3 regions of the Streptomyces sp. NPDC005423 genome follow, and region 1 is predicted to be linked to each of the others. Evidence: riboswitches for the same ligand, from Rfam matches in the RefSeq annotation. Region 1 holds a riboswitch; each other region holds the start of a gene.
The links. A riboswitch is a leader RNA that binds a small molecule or an ion and turns the genes downstream of it on or off. The one in region 1 is predicted to bind cobalamin.
Positions count from the first base shown of each region.

Region 1 (4,205 bases):
CGTACACCATCCTGGTCTATCCGCTGATCTTCACCTTCCTGCCCCGGCTCTGGTCGGTCTCGCACCGGCACGGGTACGTGACGACCTCGGACTTCGTGCGGGGGCGCTTCGGGTCGAAGGGGCTCTCGCTGGCGGTGGCGGTCACCGGCATCCTGGCGACGATGCCGTACATCGCGCTCCAACTGGTCGGGATCCAGGCCGTGCTGGACGTGCTGGGGGTGGGCGGCGGCGCCCATGCCAACTGGTTCGTGAAGGACCTGCCGCTGTTCATCGCCTTCGGGGTGCTGGCCGCGTACACCTACTCGTCGGGGCTGCGGGCGCCCGCGCTGATCGCGTTCGTGAAGGACTCGCTGATCTACATCGTCATCGCGGTGGCGATCATCTACATCCCGATCAAGCTCGGCGGATTCGGCTCCGTCTTCGCCAAGGCGGGCGCCAAGTTCACCGCGGCGGGAGCGGGCGGTCTCGTCCCCGCCCCGGCGGGTCAATGGACGTACGCCACCCTGGCGTTGGGCTCCGCGCTCGCGCTCTTCATGTACCCGCACTCGATCACCGCGACGCTCTCCTCCAAGAGCCGTGAGGTGATCCGCCGCAACACCACGCTGCTGCCGCTGTACTCGCTGATGCTCGGTCTGCTGGCGCTGCTGGGCTTCATGGCGATCGCGGCCGGAGTGAAGGTGACCAACGGGCAGTTGGCGATCCCGCAGCTCTTCGAGGACATGTTCCCGGCCTGGTTCGCCGGTGTGGCGTTCGCGGCGATCGGCATCGGCGCACTGGTGCCGGCGGCGATCATGTCGATCGCGGCGGCGAACCTGTTCACCCGCAACATCTACCGGGACTTCATCAAGCCCGACGCGACCCCGGCCCAGGAGACCAGGGTCTCCAAGCTGGTCTCGCTGCTGGTGAAGGTGGGCGCGCTGGTCTTCGTCCTCACCATGGACAAGACGGTCGCCATCAACTTCCAGCTCCTCGGCGGCATTTGGATCCTTCAGACCTTCCCGGCCCTGGTCGGCGGCCTCTTCACCCGCTGGTTCCACCGCTGGGCCCTGCTCGCGGGCTGGGCGGTAGGCATGATCTACGGCACCCTCGCCGCGTACGGGGTGGCCTCGCCGACCCAGGCCCACTTCGGCGGCTCCTCCAAGGAGATCCCCGGCATCGGCGAGATCGGCTACATCGGCCTCACCGCGTTCGTCCTGAACGTCGTCGTCACGGTCGTGCTGACCTTCGCCCTGAAGGCGTTCAAGGCACCCGAAGGCGTCGACGAGACCAGCCCCGCCGACTACACGGCGGACGCCGGCGACCCGGGCGTACAGGCGGAACTGCCGCCGGCGACCGCGGCTCCCGCCCACTGAGCCCACCCCCAACAGAGTCCCGCCACCCCGCGACGGGCCGTCGGCAGCAGGTTGCCGGCGGCCCGTCGGCGTGCGCCGCGGGGCCGCGGAGTGATCACTCTCCTCACCTACGAGTTGACGCTCCGACACCACCCTGACACAACATCTGGTGGCGTCTCGGCAGCCCGGCACAAGATGTATGCTCATGCTCGCTGTCGCCGCAGGGGAATCCGGTGCGAATCCGGAACTGTCCCGCAACGGTGTACTTGCGTGCTTTCGCACGCCCGGTCAGTCCGAGGACCTGCCGACAGCGCGCCCGGCCGACCCGGCCAGGCGCCTGACGTCCGGGCCTCGTGGAGTGGGCCGGCGGAGGCGACGCCCCGTGCGCTCGTGTGCTGCCGCCTGCCCCGCGCCAGGCCCTGTGCCGAGCGAGGGAGAGCCCCAACGTGACCATCGCGCCAGCAGAGCCGGTCTCAGCGGACCCAGTACGGACGGACGGTCCCGGGACCGCGCTGCTGCGGACCCTGACCGAGCTGACCGCCGACCTGCCCGACGCCGACCCCGGCAGGGTCGCCGCCGCCGCGCTGCGCGGCCGGTCCGCCCGGGCGGACGAGACGGAGCTGCGCGAGCTGGCCACCGAGGCGGCCGCGGGCCTGATCTCCGAGGACCCCGCCTACTCGCGGCTGGCCGCCCGGCTGTTGACGATCGGCATCGCCGCCGAGGCCGCCTCGCAGGGCGTCACGTCCTTCACCGGGTCCGTCGCCGTGGGCCACCGCGAGGGCCTGATCGCGGACCGCACCGCCGAGTTCGTGCGCGTCCACGGCGTCCGCCTCGACGCCCTGATCGACGAGCGGGCCGACGACCGCTTCGGCTACTTCGGGCTGCGCACCCTGCACAGCCGCTACCTGCTGCGGCACCCGATCACCCGCAAGGTCGTCGAGACACCGCAGCACTTCCTGCTGCGCGTCGCCGCCGGCCTCGCCGAGGACGACACCCCCCGCGCCGTGGACGAAGTCGCCGCGCTCTACGGGCTGATGAGCCGCCTGGACTACCTGCCGTCCTCCCCGACGCTCTTCAACTCCGGTACCCGGCACCCCCAGATGTCCTCCTGCTACCTCCTCGACTCCCCGCGCGACGAGCTGGACTCCCTCTACGACCGCTACCACCAGGTGGCCCGTCTCTCCAAGCACGCGGGCGGCATCGGGCTGTCGTACAGCCGCGTCCGGGCGCGCGGTTCGCTGATCCGGGGCACCAACGGGCACTCCAACGGCATCGTCCCGTTCCTGAAGACCCTCGACGCCTCGGTCGCCGCGGTGAACCAGGGCGGCCGGCGCAAGGGCGCGGCCGCGGTCTACCTGGAGACCTGGCACGCCGACATCGAGGAGTTCCTGGAGCTGCGGGACAACACCGGTGAGGACGCCCGCCGTACGCACAACCTCAACCTCGCGCACTGGATCCCGGACGAGTTCATGCGCCGGGTCAACGAGGACGGCGTCTGGTCGCTGTTCTCCCCCTCCGACGTGCCGGACCTGGTCGACCTGTGGGGCGAGGAGTTCGACGCGGCCTACCGCGCGGCGGAGGCGGCGGGACTGGCCCGGAGGACCATCCCGGCCCGCGAGCTGTACGGCCGGATGATGCGCACCCTGGCGCAGACCGGCAACGGCTGGATGACCTTCAAGGACGCGGCCAACCGCACCGCCAACCAGACCGCCGAGCCGGGCCACACCGTGCACTCCTCCAACCTCTGCACGGAGATCCTGGAGGTCACCGACGACTCGGAGACCGCCGTCTGCAACCTGGGCTCGGTCAACCTCGGCGCGTTCGTCGACGCGGCGCGGGGCGACATGGACTGGGAGCGGCTGGACGAGGCCGTGCGCGTGGCGGTCACCTTCCTGGACCGGGTCGTCGACATCAATTTCTACCCGACCGAGCAGGCGGGCCGCTCCAACTCCCGCTGGCGCCCGGTGGGTCTGGGCGCGATGGGCCTCCAGGACGTCTTCTTCGCGCTGCGGCTGCCCTTCGACTCGCCCGAGGCGAAGGCGCTCTCCACCCGGATCGCCGAGCGCGTCATGCTCGCCGCGTACGAGGCGTCCGCGGCCCTCGCCGAGCGCGGCGGCCCGCTGCCCGCCTGGGAGAAGACGCGTACCGCCCGCGGTGTCCTGCACCCCGACCACTACGACACGACCCCGGCCTGGCCGGAGCGCTGGGCGGCGCTGCGCGAGCGGATCGCCGCCGGCGGACTGCGCAACGCGCTGCTGCTGGCGATCGCGCCGACCGCCACCATCGCCTCCATCGCGGGCGTCTACGAGTGCATCGAGCCGCAGGTCTCCAACCTGTTCAAGCGCGAGACGCTCTCCGGTGAGTTCCTCCAGGTCAACTCCTACCTGGTGGACGACCTGAAGGCGCTCGGCGTCTGGGACGCCCGCACCCGGGAGGCGCTGCGCGAGGCCAACGGCTCGGTGCAGGGCTTCAGTTGGATCCCGGCCGAGGTGCGCGCCCTGTACCGCACGGCGTGGGAGATCCCGCAGCGCGCCCTGATCGACATGGCCGCCGCCCGCACCCCGTACCTGGACCAGGCCCAGTCGCTGAACCTGTTCCTGGAGACGCCGACCATCGGCAAGCTCTCCTCGATGTACTCGTACGCCTGGAAGTCGGGCCTGAAGACGACGTACTACCTGCGTTCGCGCCCCGCGACCCGGATCGCCCGCGCGGCCCGGGCCCAGGAGGCCGCGCCCCCGCCCGTCCAGCGGACCGCCGACCCCGACGCGGTGGCCTGCTCCCTCGAGAACCCCGAAGCCTGCGAGGCCTGCCAGTGACGACCGCCAAGAACCTGCTCGACCCGGGCTTCGAGCTGACCCTGCGTCCGATGCGCTA
Region 1 covers NZ_JBEXET010000007.1:4,022-8,226, reverse strand. Annotated here, with positions in the region: gene mctP (monocarboxylate uptake permease MctP) at 1-1,352, shown strand, start outside; cobalamin riboswitch at 1,493-1,655, shown strand; gene ABZT12_RS11070 (ribonucleoside-diphosphate reductase subunit alpha) at 1,778-4,147, shown strand; gene ABZT12_RS11065 (ribonucleotide-diphosphate reductase subunit beta) at 4,198-4,205, shown strand, end outside.

Region 2 (4,205 bases), on a different contig from region 1:
CGCCGGAAGGCCCCGTTCGGCGCCGACGTGCCGGTGTCGCGCAGCGGCGGGGTCCGGTGGAGGAGTGCGGCGAGGGCACGGATGCGAGGCGCGAGGTCCGGGCGGGCCGACGCGATCATGGTCACGGCTCCGTTGACCGCCGAGGCGGTGTTGCCCCACAGGATGTGCCGCGACACCGAGAACTCCCCCATGGCGTCGGCGAGTTCGGTCAGCGGGCCGTTCAGCAGCCGGTCGCTGAGCAGCTCGGCGAGCCGGGCCGGTTCCCGGGCGGGGGCGCCCGCGAAGGCGTCGTCGGGCAGCGACAGCGGGACCGGGGCGCCGAGCACCGGCTGCCACCGCAGCTCCGCGAGGCGCGGTGCCGGGACACGGCCGTGCAGGACGGCGGCGGCCAGGGCGGGAGAGACCAGCCGGGCGGCCAGCCCGAGATGGGCGACGGACGCCGCGACCCGGAGCTCGACCGTGCCGGCCGGCCGGCCGCCCATCGCCGCCAGCGAGTCGCGTACGCCGTTCACCCGGGCTTCCAGCAGGGCTCGGGTGAACCGCTGCCAGGGCTCGGGCGGCGCGGTGCCGGACGGATGGGTGCGGACGGCGAAGAACGGGCCGAGCGCGGTGATCTCCTCGATCACCGCGCTCGCCGTGGGAGGAGCGGTCATGCCGCGACCGGGTCCGGCTCCTGCGAGGGGGCGACGGCGTCCGGCCGCGTGGGCGCGAGCAGCCGCTCGGCCAGTGGCGCGAAGACCAGACCGAGAGCGGTCCAGAGGACCAGCTGCGCGGCGACGGAGTAGAGGCGGAAGGCGAACAGCACGTCGGCGGGGAAGCCCGGGTAGACGATGGTGCCCTTGGTATCGGTCAGCGGCAGCGGGGTCTCGGTCGCCTGGTTGCCGTAGTTCTCCTTGTTGGACGCGAGGTGGCCGAGCTGCGGCAGGAGCAGCATGACGATCCCGATCGCGACGACGAACGCGGCGCCGGCCAGCAGCGTGGCGTTCCAGTTGCCGAAGCGCGCCTGGAGCCGGTTGCCGAGCCAGACGGCTCCGGCGAGGAAGGCGACGGAGCACACGACCATGATCAGGTACAGGGCGCTGCGCTGCTGGATGGTCTCCTCGTGGCCGATCGCCGGCGGGTTGGCCGGGTACTTGAGGAACGGCACCAGGTACATGCCGAGGAACCCGCCGCCGGCCACCAGCAGGGCCAGGGAGCGGGCCCGCAGACCGCCGGTGCGGCCCAGGCACACGGTGTAGGCGACGGCGAACAGGGCGCCCATCGCCATCCCGAAGAAGACCATGCCGACGCCGATGCCGACGTTGGCCTGGATGGTGCGGCTGAACAGGTCGGGGTCGCCCGCCTCGACGGGCAGGCCGGCCGCCTTGTCCAGGGTGTTCTGGACGGCGTCGCGACCGGTCTCGTAGTCGATGGCCTTGTCTATCTGCGGCTCGGCGAAGATGCGCGCGAAGACGAACGCGAGCAGGCCCGCCACCGCGCCGGCGAGTACGCCGCGCAGGAGGAGCTTCTTTTCCATGTCGAGTTGTCCGTACGTCCGGGTGCCGACGAGGTCAGTGGCAGGGGAAGCCGAGGAAGTGACGCGCGTCGTGGACGAACTCGTGGACGTGCATGTCGTTGCCGAACACCGACACGGCGCCCTGGTCGACGCCGACGAAGTAGTAGACGGCGAGCGCGATCAGCGCCGAACCGACCAGCCACAGAACGGACTTGGAGACCGGCAGGACGACCGGCGTGGACACCGGGCGGGGGGAAGTGGAAACGCTGCTCAAGGTGAGCCCTCCTTAGGGGATCGTGCGTCCCTTGCGTGTGCGGGCGGAGTGAAGGGTCAGTGTCTGACTCACCTGTCACCTTCCGGTGGCGGGCTCACAGTGGCGCGACCGTGCTGGATTCTCACCAGCTTCCTTATGCCTTCACTACAGGGCGAGCGTACGGCCCCCTTCTCGGGGGCGTCAATCGAGCGTCGGTGCCGGACGTGCCCGGGAGATCGTCTACTCCCCTGCGGCGAGGCCCAGTTCACGCCCGCCGAGCGGGGCGAAGAAGCGCTCGACGTCCGCCTCGGTGACCTCGGCGAGGGTGGGCGGGCTCCACCGCGGGTCGCGGTCCTTGTCGATGACCTGGGCGCGGATGCCCTCCACGAGGTCGGGTGCGGCGAGGGCCGCGCAGGAGACCCGGTACTCCTGGTCGAGGACGCTCTCCAGCCGGCCCAGCCGGCGGGCCCGGCGCAGTGCGGCCAGGGTCACCTTGAGCGAGGTGGGCGACCGGGAGAGCAGGGTCTCGGCGGCCTCCTTGGCGGCGCTGCCGCCGTGTCCGAGGAGCCGCCCGAGGATCTCCTCGACGGTGTCCGCCGCGTAGCAGACGTCGATCCACCCGCGGGCGGCGGCGAGTTGGCCGGGCGACGCGGTCCCCGCGTACCGGCTCAGGACCTCCGGTACCGGCGCGTGGGCGAGGCCGTCGAGGAGCCGGGGCATTGCGTGCGAGGGCACGAAGTGGTCGGCGAGGCCGCACAGCAGCGCGTCGGCCGCGCCCGCGACGGCACCGGTCAGCGCCAGATGGGTGCCGAGTTCACCGGGCGCGCGGGCGAGCAGGTGGGTGCCGCCGACGTCGGGAACGAACCCGATGCCGGTCTCCGGCATGGCGACCCTGGAGCGTTCGGTGACGATCCGCACCCCGCCGTGGGCGGAGAGGCCGACGCCGCCGCCCATCACGATGCCGTCCATGACGGCCACGTACGGCTTCGGGTAGTGCGCGATCCGGGAGTTGAGGTGGTACTCGTCCCGCCAGAACGCGGCGGAGGCGGTGCCGTCACCGTCGCGGGCGTCGGCGTGGATGGCGCGGATGTCGCCGCCCGCGCACAGGCCCCGCTCGCCCGCGCCGGTGAGCACCACGGTCCGCACGGCCGGGTCGTCCTCCCACTCGGTCAGCGCCCGGTGGATACGGCGGACCATGGCGTGACTGAGGGCGTTGAGCGCTTCGGGGCGGTTGAGCGTGAGATACCCGGCGCGTCCCTCGGTGCGCAGCAGTACGGGTTCCTCGTGGTCGGTCGTCCGAGCGCCTCGTTCCGTCATCGGGCCACCATGACATGCCGGTTTCCGGCCGGGCCGGCCAGGTGCGGGGCCGGGCGGAGACGCGCACCCGCCGCGCGAACGAGCCCTGGACGCGCCCCCGCGCGTCCGGGGAGGATGAGCCGGTTCGACGGTCCGGTCGCCGGGGCACTCCGCACACCGGCCGCCACGTTCCCGGAAAGCAGGTCCGCCGCCGTGCTGTTGCGTCTGCCCACGTCCGTGTCCGAAGCACAGCGGTGCCTGGCCGAGGGGGCGGTGCCGATAGGCGGCGCGACGCTGGTGTGGGCCGGGTGGCAGCGCGACGGCTTCCCGGAGTACGCGATGTCGCTGCGCGAGCTGCCGGAGGCCACCGCGATCGGGCGCGAGACGCTGGGCGCGGCCGTGGTGCTGCACCAGATCGACGACCGCGTGCCCGAGACGCTGCGCCGGGCGGCGGCCACCGTCGGCACCGGGGCGGTGCGCCGTACGGCCACGGTCGGCGGCAACATGGCCGGCAGCACGCTGCGGTGTCTGCTGCCCGCGGCCCTCGTCCTGGAGGCCCGGGCGCTGGTGCTGGAACCGGACGACATGTACGAGACCGAGCCGGCCGAGGTGCCGGCCAAGGGCCGGCTGCTGCTCGGGCTGCGCTGGCGGGAGCCGCTCGCCAGCCGCTACCGCAAGCTGCCGGGCGCGGCGGGCGGAGCGCCGCCGCTGGTGGTGGCCGCCGCGCTGCACGCGGCCGACGGCGGGGGGAGCCGCCTGCGGGTCGCCGTCCGCGTCGGCTACGACGTGCTCTGCGAGAGCGTCGACCGCGCGGCCGGCTCCACCGCCGAGCAGGTCCTCGACGCGCTGCACGGGACGACGGCCGGCGCGCTGGACGCCCCGGCGTGGGACGTGGTCCGCGCGGAGGTCACCGGGCTGCTCGCCCGCTGAGCGCCACGGGCCGCCGGGGCGGACATCGCCCCAACGGCCCGTAGCTACAACGGAGTTCAGCTGATCTGGACCAGCAGGTCGCCGCCCTCCACCTGCTGGATGCGGTTGATGGCCAGCCGGGTCACCCGGCCCGCCTTCGTAGCGGTGATCGCGGCCTCCATCTTCATCGCCTCGATGGTGGCCACCGTGCCGCCCACCGCGACCTCGTCGCCCTCGGTGACCGCGAGGGTG
Region 2 covers NZ_JBEXET010000020.1:68,752-72,956, forward strand. Annotated here, with positions in the region: gene ABZT12_RS21635 ((2Fe-2S)-binding protein) at 1-653, opposite strand, end outside; gene ABZT12_RS21640 (CbtA family protein) at 650-1,516, opposite strand; gene ABZT12_RS21645 (CbtB-domain containing protein) at 1,551-1,700, opposite strand; cobalamin riboswitch at 1,805-1,955, opposite strand; gene ABZT12_RS21650 (enoyl-CoA hydratase/isomerase family protein) at 1,989-3,065, opposite strand; gene ABZT12_RS21655 (FAD binding domain-containing protein) at 3,258-3,974, shown strand; gene ABZT12_RS21660 (pyruvate carboxylase) at 4,031-4,205, opposite strand, start outside.
Region 2: linked by a shared signal. The riboswitch ahead of ABZT12_RS21645 (CbtB-domain containing protein) and the one ahead of ABZT12_RS11070 (ribonucleoside-diphosphate reductase subunit alpha) in region 1 are both predicted to bind cobalamin.

Region 3 (4,205 bases), on a different contig from region 1:
CGCAGGAACGCCCGCCGGAAACCGTCCGACTCCAGCGAGCCGTGCCAGTGGGTGCCCCAGGTCCGGCCGACCCGGCAGCCGTCCAGAGCCCGTCCCTCGGCATCGGTGAACACGCTCTCCCCGCCCATGACTTCGGCGACACCGTGATGGATCTCGTACCCCTCGACGTGCTCGCCGAGAGCCTCGCCGGCCGGCCGGGTCAGCGTCTTCTCGCGGGCGAACCGCACCCGCACGGGCAGCACCCCGAGCCCCGCCACCGGACCCCGCCGGCTCTCCACCTCGTCGTCGATGTGCTCGCCGAGGATCTGGAAGCCGCCGCAGACACCGAGCACGGGACGCCCCTCGGCGGCCCTGCGGACCAGCGCGTCCGCGAGTCCCCGCTCACGCAGCCACTCCAGCGCGCGGACCGTGCCGCGGGTGCCGGGGATCACGACGAGGTCGGCGTCGGCCAGCTCCTCGGGCCGGTCCACGAACCGCACCACGACGCCCGGTTCGGCGGCCAGCGCGTCCACGTCGGTGAAGTTGGACATCAGGGGGATCGCGCAGACGGCGACCCGCAGCACGTCCTCACCGACGGGCGGCGCGGTGCTCGACGCGCGCACGGTGCCGCGCGGCGAGAGGCCCATCCCGTCCTCCTCGTCGATCCCGAGGCCGTGCCGGTAGGGCAGGACACCGTACGTACGGCGGCCGGTGAGGCCCTTCAGCATGTCCAGGCCCGGTTCGAGGAGGGAGACGTCGCCGCGGAACTTGTTGACGAGGAACCCGGCGACGAACTCCTGGTCCTCCGGGCTCAGCAGCGCGAGGGTCCCGAAGAAGGAGGCGAAGACGCCCCCGCGGTCGATGTCGCCCACCACGAGCACCGGCAGCCGCGCGTTGCGGGCGATCCCCATGTTGACGATGTCGGTCCGCCGCAGATTGATCTCGGCGGGACTGCCGGCCCCCTCACAGATCACCGCGTCATACGTGCCCCGCAACTCGGCCAGACAGTCCAGCACGGTGCCGAGCAGCGCCTCCTGCCGTCCGCCGTGATAGCCGCGGGCGGTCATCTCCCCCACCGGCCGGCCCATGAGCACGACCTGACTGCTCCGGTCGCCGCCGGGCTTCAGCAGTACGGGGTTCATCAGCGCGGTCGGCTCGATCCGGCACGCTTGTGCCTGCATGGCCTGAGCCCGGCCGATCTCGGCGCCCTCACGGGTGACGAACGAGTTGAGGGACATGTTCTGCGCCTTGAACGGCGCGACCCGCACGCCCTGCCGCACCAGCCACCGGCAGATCCCGGCGGTGACGACGCTCTTGCCGGCGTCCGAGGTGGTGCCGGCGACCAGCAGTCCGCCGCTCATGCCCTGCCTCCCTTCACGAGGTACCGGCCGGCGACCGCGACGCCCAGCGCCAGCAGCCCGACGCGCCGGGAGAGCCGTACCGCCCGTTCGATGTCGGACACGTCCACCGCGCGGCCGGAGCCGTTCAGTTCGGGCCGGTGCTCGACCCGGCCCCCGTAGGAGAGCGTGCCGCCCAGCCGGACGCCGAGGGCGCCCGCGAACGAGGCCTCCACGGGACCGGCGTTGGGGCTCGGGTGGTGCACGGCGTCGCTCCGCCAGGCGCGCACGGCACCCCGCGGGTCGTCGCCGGCGGCCGCCGCGAGGACGGCGGTGAGCCGGGCGCCCGGCCAGCCGGCCAGATCGTCGAGGCGGGCGGCGGCCCAGCCGTACCGCCGGTACCTGGGCGACCGGTGGCCGACCATGGCGTCGAGTGTGTTCACCGCCCGGAACCCGACGAGCCCGGGCACTCCGCCGAGCGCTCCCCAGACCAGGGCGCCCACGACGGCGTCGGAGGTGTTCTCGGCGACGGACTCGACGACGGCCCGGGCGATCCCGTCGGCGTCGAGCGCCTGCGGGTCCCGGCCGCACAGGTGCGGCAGCCGCTCACGGGCGCCCTCGACGTCCCCGTCCGCCAGGGCGCGCCCGATGGTGCGGGCCTCGCGCGCGAGCGAGGTGCCGCCGACGACGGCCCAGGTGGCGGCGGCGGTGAGGGCGACGGAGGCGGCACGAGAGGGGCGTACGCAGCGCACGGCACCGGCCGCGAGGGCGACGGCGCCGCCCGCGCAGACGCCGGTGTGCAGCGCTCCCCACCCGCGGTGGTCTCGCCACAGCACCCGTTCCACGGCGCCCGCGGCCCGCCCGAACGCGGCCACCGGATGGCCGCGGCGCGGATCGCCGAGCAGGTGGTCGCCGAGAAGGCCGGCGGCGGCGCCGTACGCGAAGACGCGATCGGCACGCACCGGGCTCAGCCGGTCGCCGGGCCGGACAGGGCGCTGGTACTGAACCTCGATCGGCAGCCGAGCATGGCGATATGTCCTCACTCAGGGTGTCCACGCCCTGGTTCGACGAGACCGGCGATGAGAGTTCCTGGCTCCCGGGGCTACCTACCCCGGTGACAGTGGCGGGACCGCGCCGGATTCACACCGGCTTCCTCTCCTGTCGCCGTACATGGCTCCGGCAGTCCACCACGGGGCCGGAAGAGCCGTCAACTTGCTGTTGACCTGCGAAGGGAGAGTGTGCTGAGGCCCACACGAGAGGGGCTGGAGAGCGCGCGGAAGGCCGGAGGGCGGAACGGTGGTCCGTCCCGCCCTCCGGCCGGTGCCGGGTGGTGTGCCGTCAGGCGACGATCAGCGAGATCCCGTACGCCACCGCCGCCGTGCAGGCCGCGAAGCACACACAGGCGCCGGTGAGGGCGAGGGTCGCGGAGTCGCCCTGCGCCGTGGCGCGTTCGCGGCGGGAGAGGGCGGTGATGCCGAGGGTGAAGACGGCCACGAGCGCCACGGTGATCACGAGGCTGACGCCGAAGACGGAGCCGAGGGCTGCCCAGTCGATGTCCATGCTGCTGCTTCCTTAGTAACCGGGGGAGTTGACCGGGGCGCGGACTCAGACGGCGGCGGCCGGCGGGACCGCCGGGTCGACGACGGCCGTGGCGGGGACGGGAGCCGGGGCGGGGGCCGGGATGGTGGCGGTGAGGTCCTCGGTCACCGTCGACCCCGCGGGGGGCGGGCTCACGGCGGCGATCGCCGTGGTGACCACACCCGCGGGCTCCTCGGAGGCGTTGACGTTCGAGGCGTCGATGACCTGGCGGCGGGAGAACTTCCAGATCGCGGCGCTGGAGGCGATCAGGAAGACGGCCACCAGGGCGGTGCCCCAGTCACCGAGGCCGGTGACCGACTCGGCGCCCGCGCCCACCAGCGCGGCGGCCGGCAGCGTCAGACCCCAGGCGACGAACATCCGGGTCGCGGTCGACCAGCGCACCACCCCGCCCTTGCGGCCGAGCCCGGCACCCATCACCGAACCGGAGACGGCGTGCGTGGTGGAGAGCGAGAAGCCGAGGTGCGAGGAGGCCAGGATGACGGTGGCCGCGCTGGTCTGGGCGGAGAAGCCCTGCTGCGGCTGGAGGTCGGTCAGCCCCCTGCCCATCGTGCGGATGATGCGCCAGCCGCCGATGTAGGTGCCCATCGCGATGGCCAGACCGGCGGAGAGGATGACCCAGGTGGGCGGGTCGGAGTCGGGGGCGACGGCGCCGCCGGCGACCAGGGCGAGGGTGATGATGCCCATCGTCTTCTGCGCGTCGTTGGTGCCGTGGGCGAGCGAGACCAGGCCGGCGGAGGCGATCTGGCCGACGCGGAAGCCCTTCTTGGCGGACTGGCCGCCGGCGTTCCTGCTCAGCGCGTAGGAGAACCGGGTGGCGATCAGCGCCGCGGCGCCCGCGACGATCGGGGCCGCGACGGCCGGGATCAGCACCTTGGTGACGAGGACGTCGCCGTGGACCGCGCCGGTGCCCGCCGAGGCGATGGTGGCGCCGATCAGACCGCCCATCAGGGCGTGCGAGGAGCTGGACGGCAGCCCGACCAGCCAGGTCACCAGGTTCCAGAGGATCGCGCCGACCAGGGCGGCGAAGATGACCTCGGGACGAATGCCGTTCTCGTCGACGAGACCCTTGGAGATCGTGTTGGCGACCTCCACGGAGAGGAAGGCGCCCGCAAGGTTGAGCGCGGCGGACATGGCCACCGCGACCTTGGGCTTGAGCGCACCGGTCGAGATGGTGGTGGCCATCGCGTTGGCGGTGTCGTGAAAACCGTTCGTGAAATCGAACGCGAGTGCGGTTATTACCACAATCGCGAGGATCAGCGAGAAGTTTTCCATTTACCCAGGCAATCGTTC
Region 3 covers NZ_JBEXET010000019.1:74,298-78,502, forward strand. Annotated here, with positions in the region: gene ABZT12_RS21050 (cobyric acid synthase) at 1-1,340, opposite strand, end outside; gene ABZT12_RS21055 (cobalamin biosynthesis protein) at 1,337-2,278, opposite strand; cobalamin riboswitch at 2,379-2,521, opposite strand; gene ABZT12_RS21060 (hypothetical protein) at 2,655-2,876, opposite strand; gene ABZT12_RS21065 (inorganic phosphate transporter) at 2,922-4,187, opposite strand.
Region 3: linked by a shared signal. The riboswitch ahead of ABZT12_RS21055 (cobalamin biosynthesis protein) and the one ahead of ABZT12_RS11070 (ribonucleoside-diphosphate reductase subunit alpha) in region 1 are both predicted to bind cobalamin.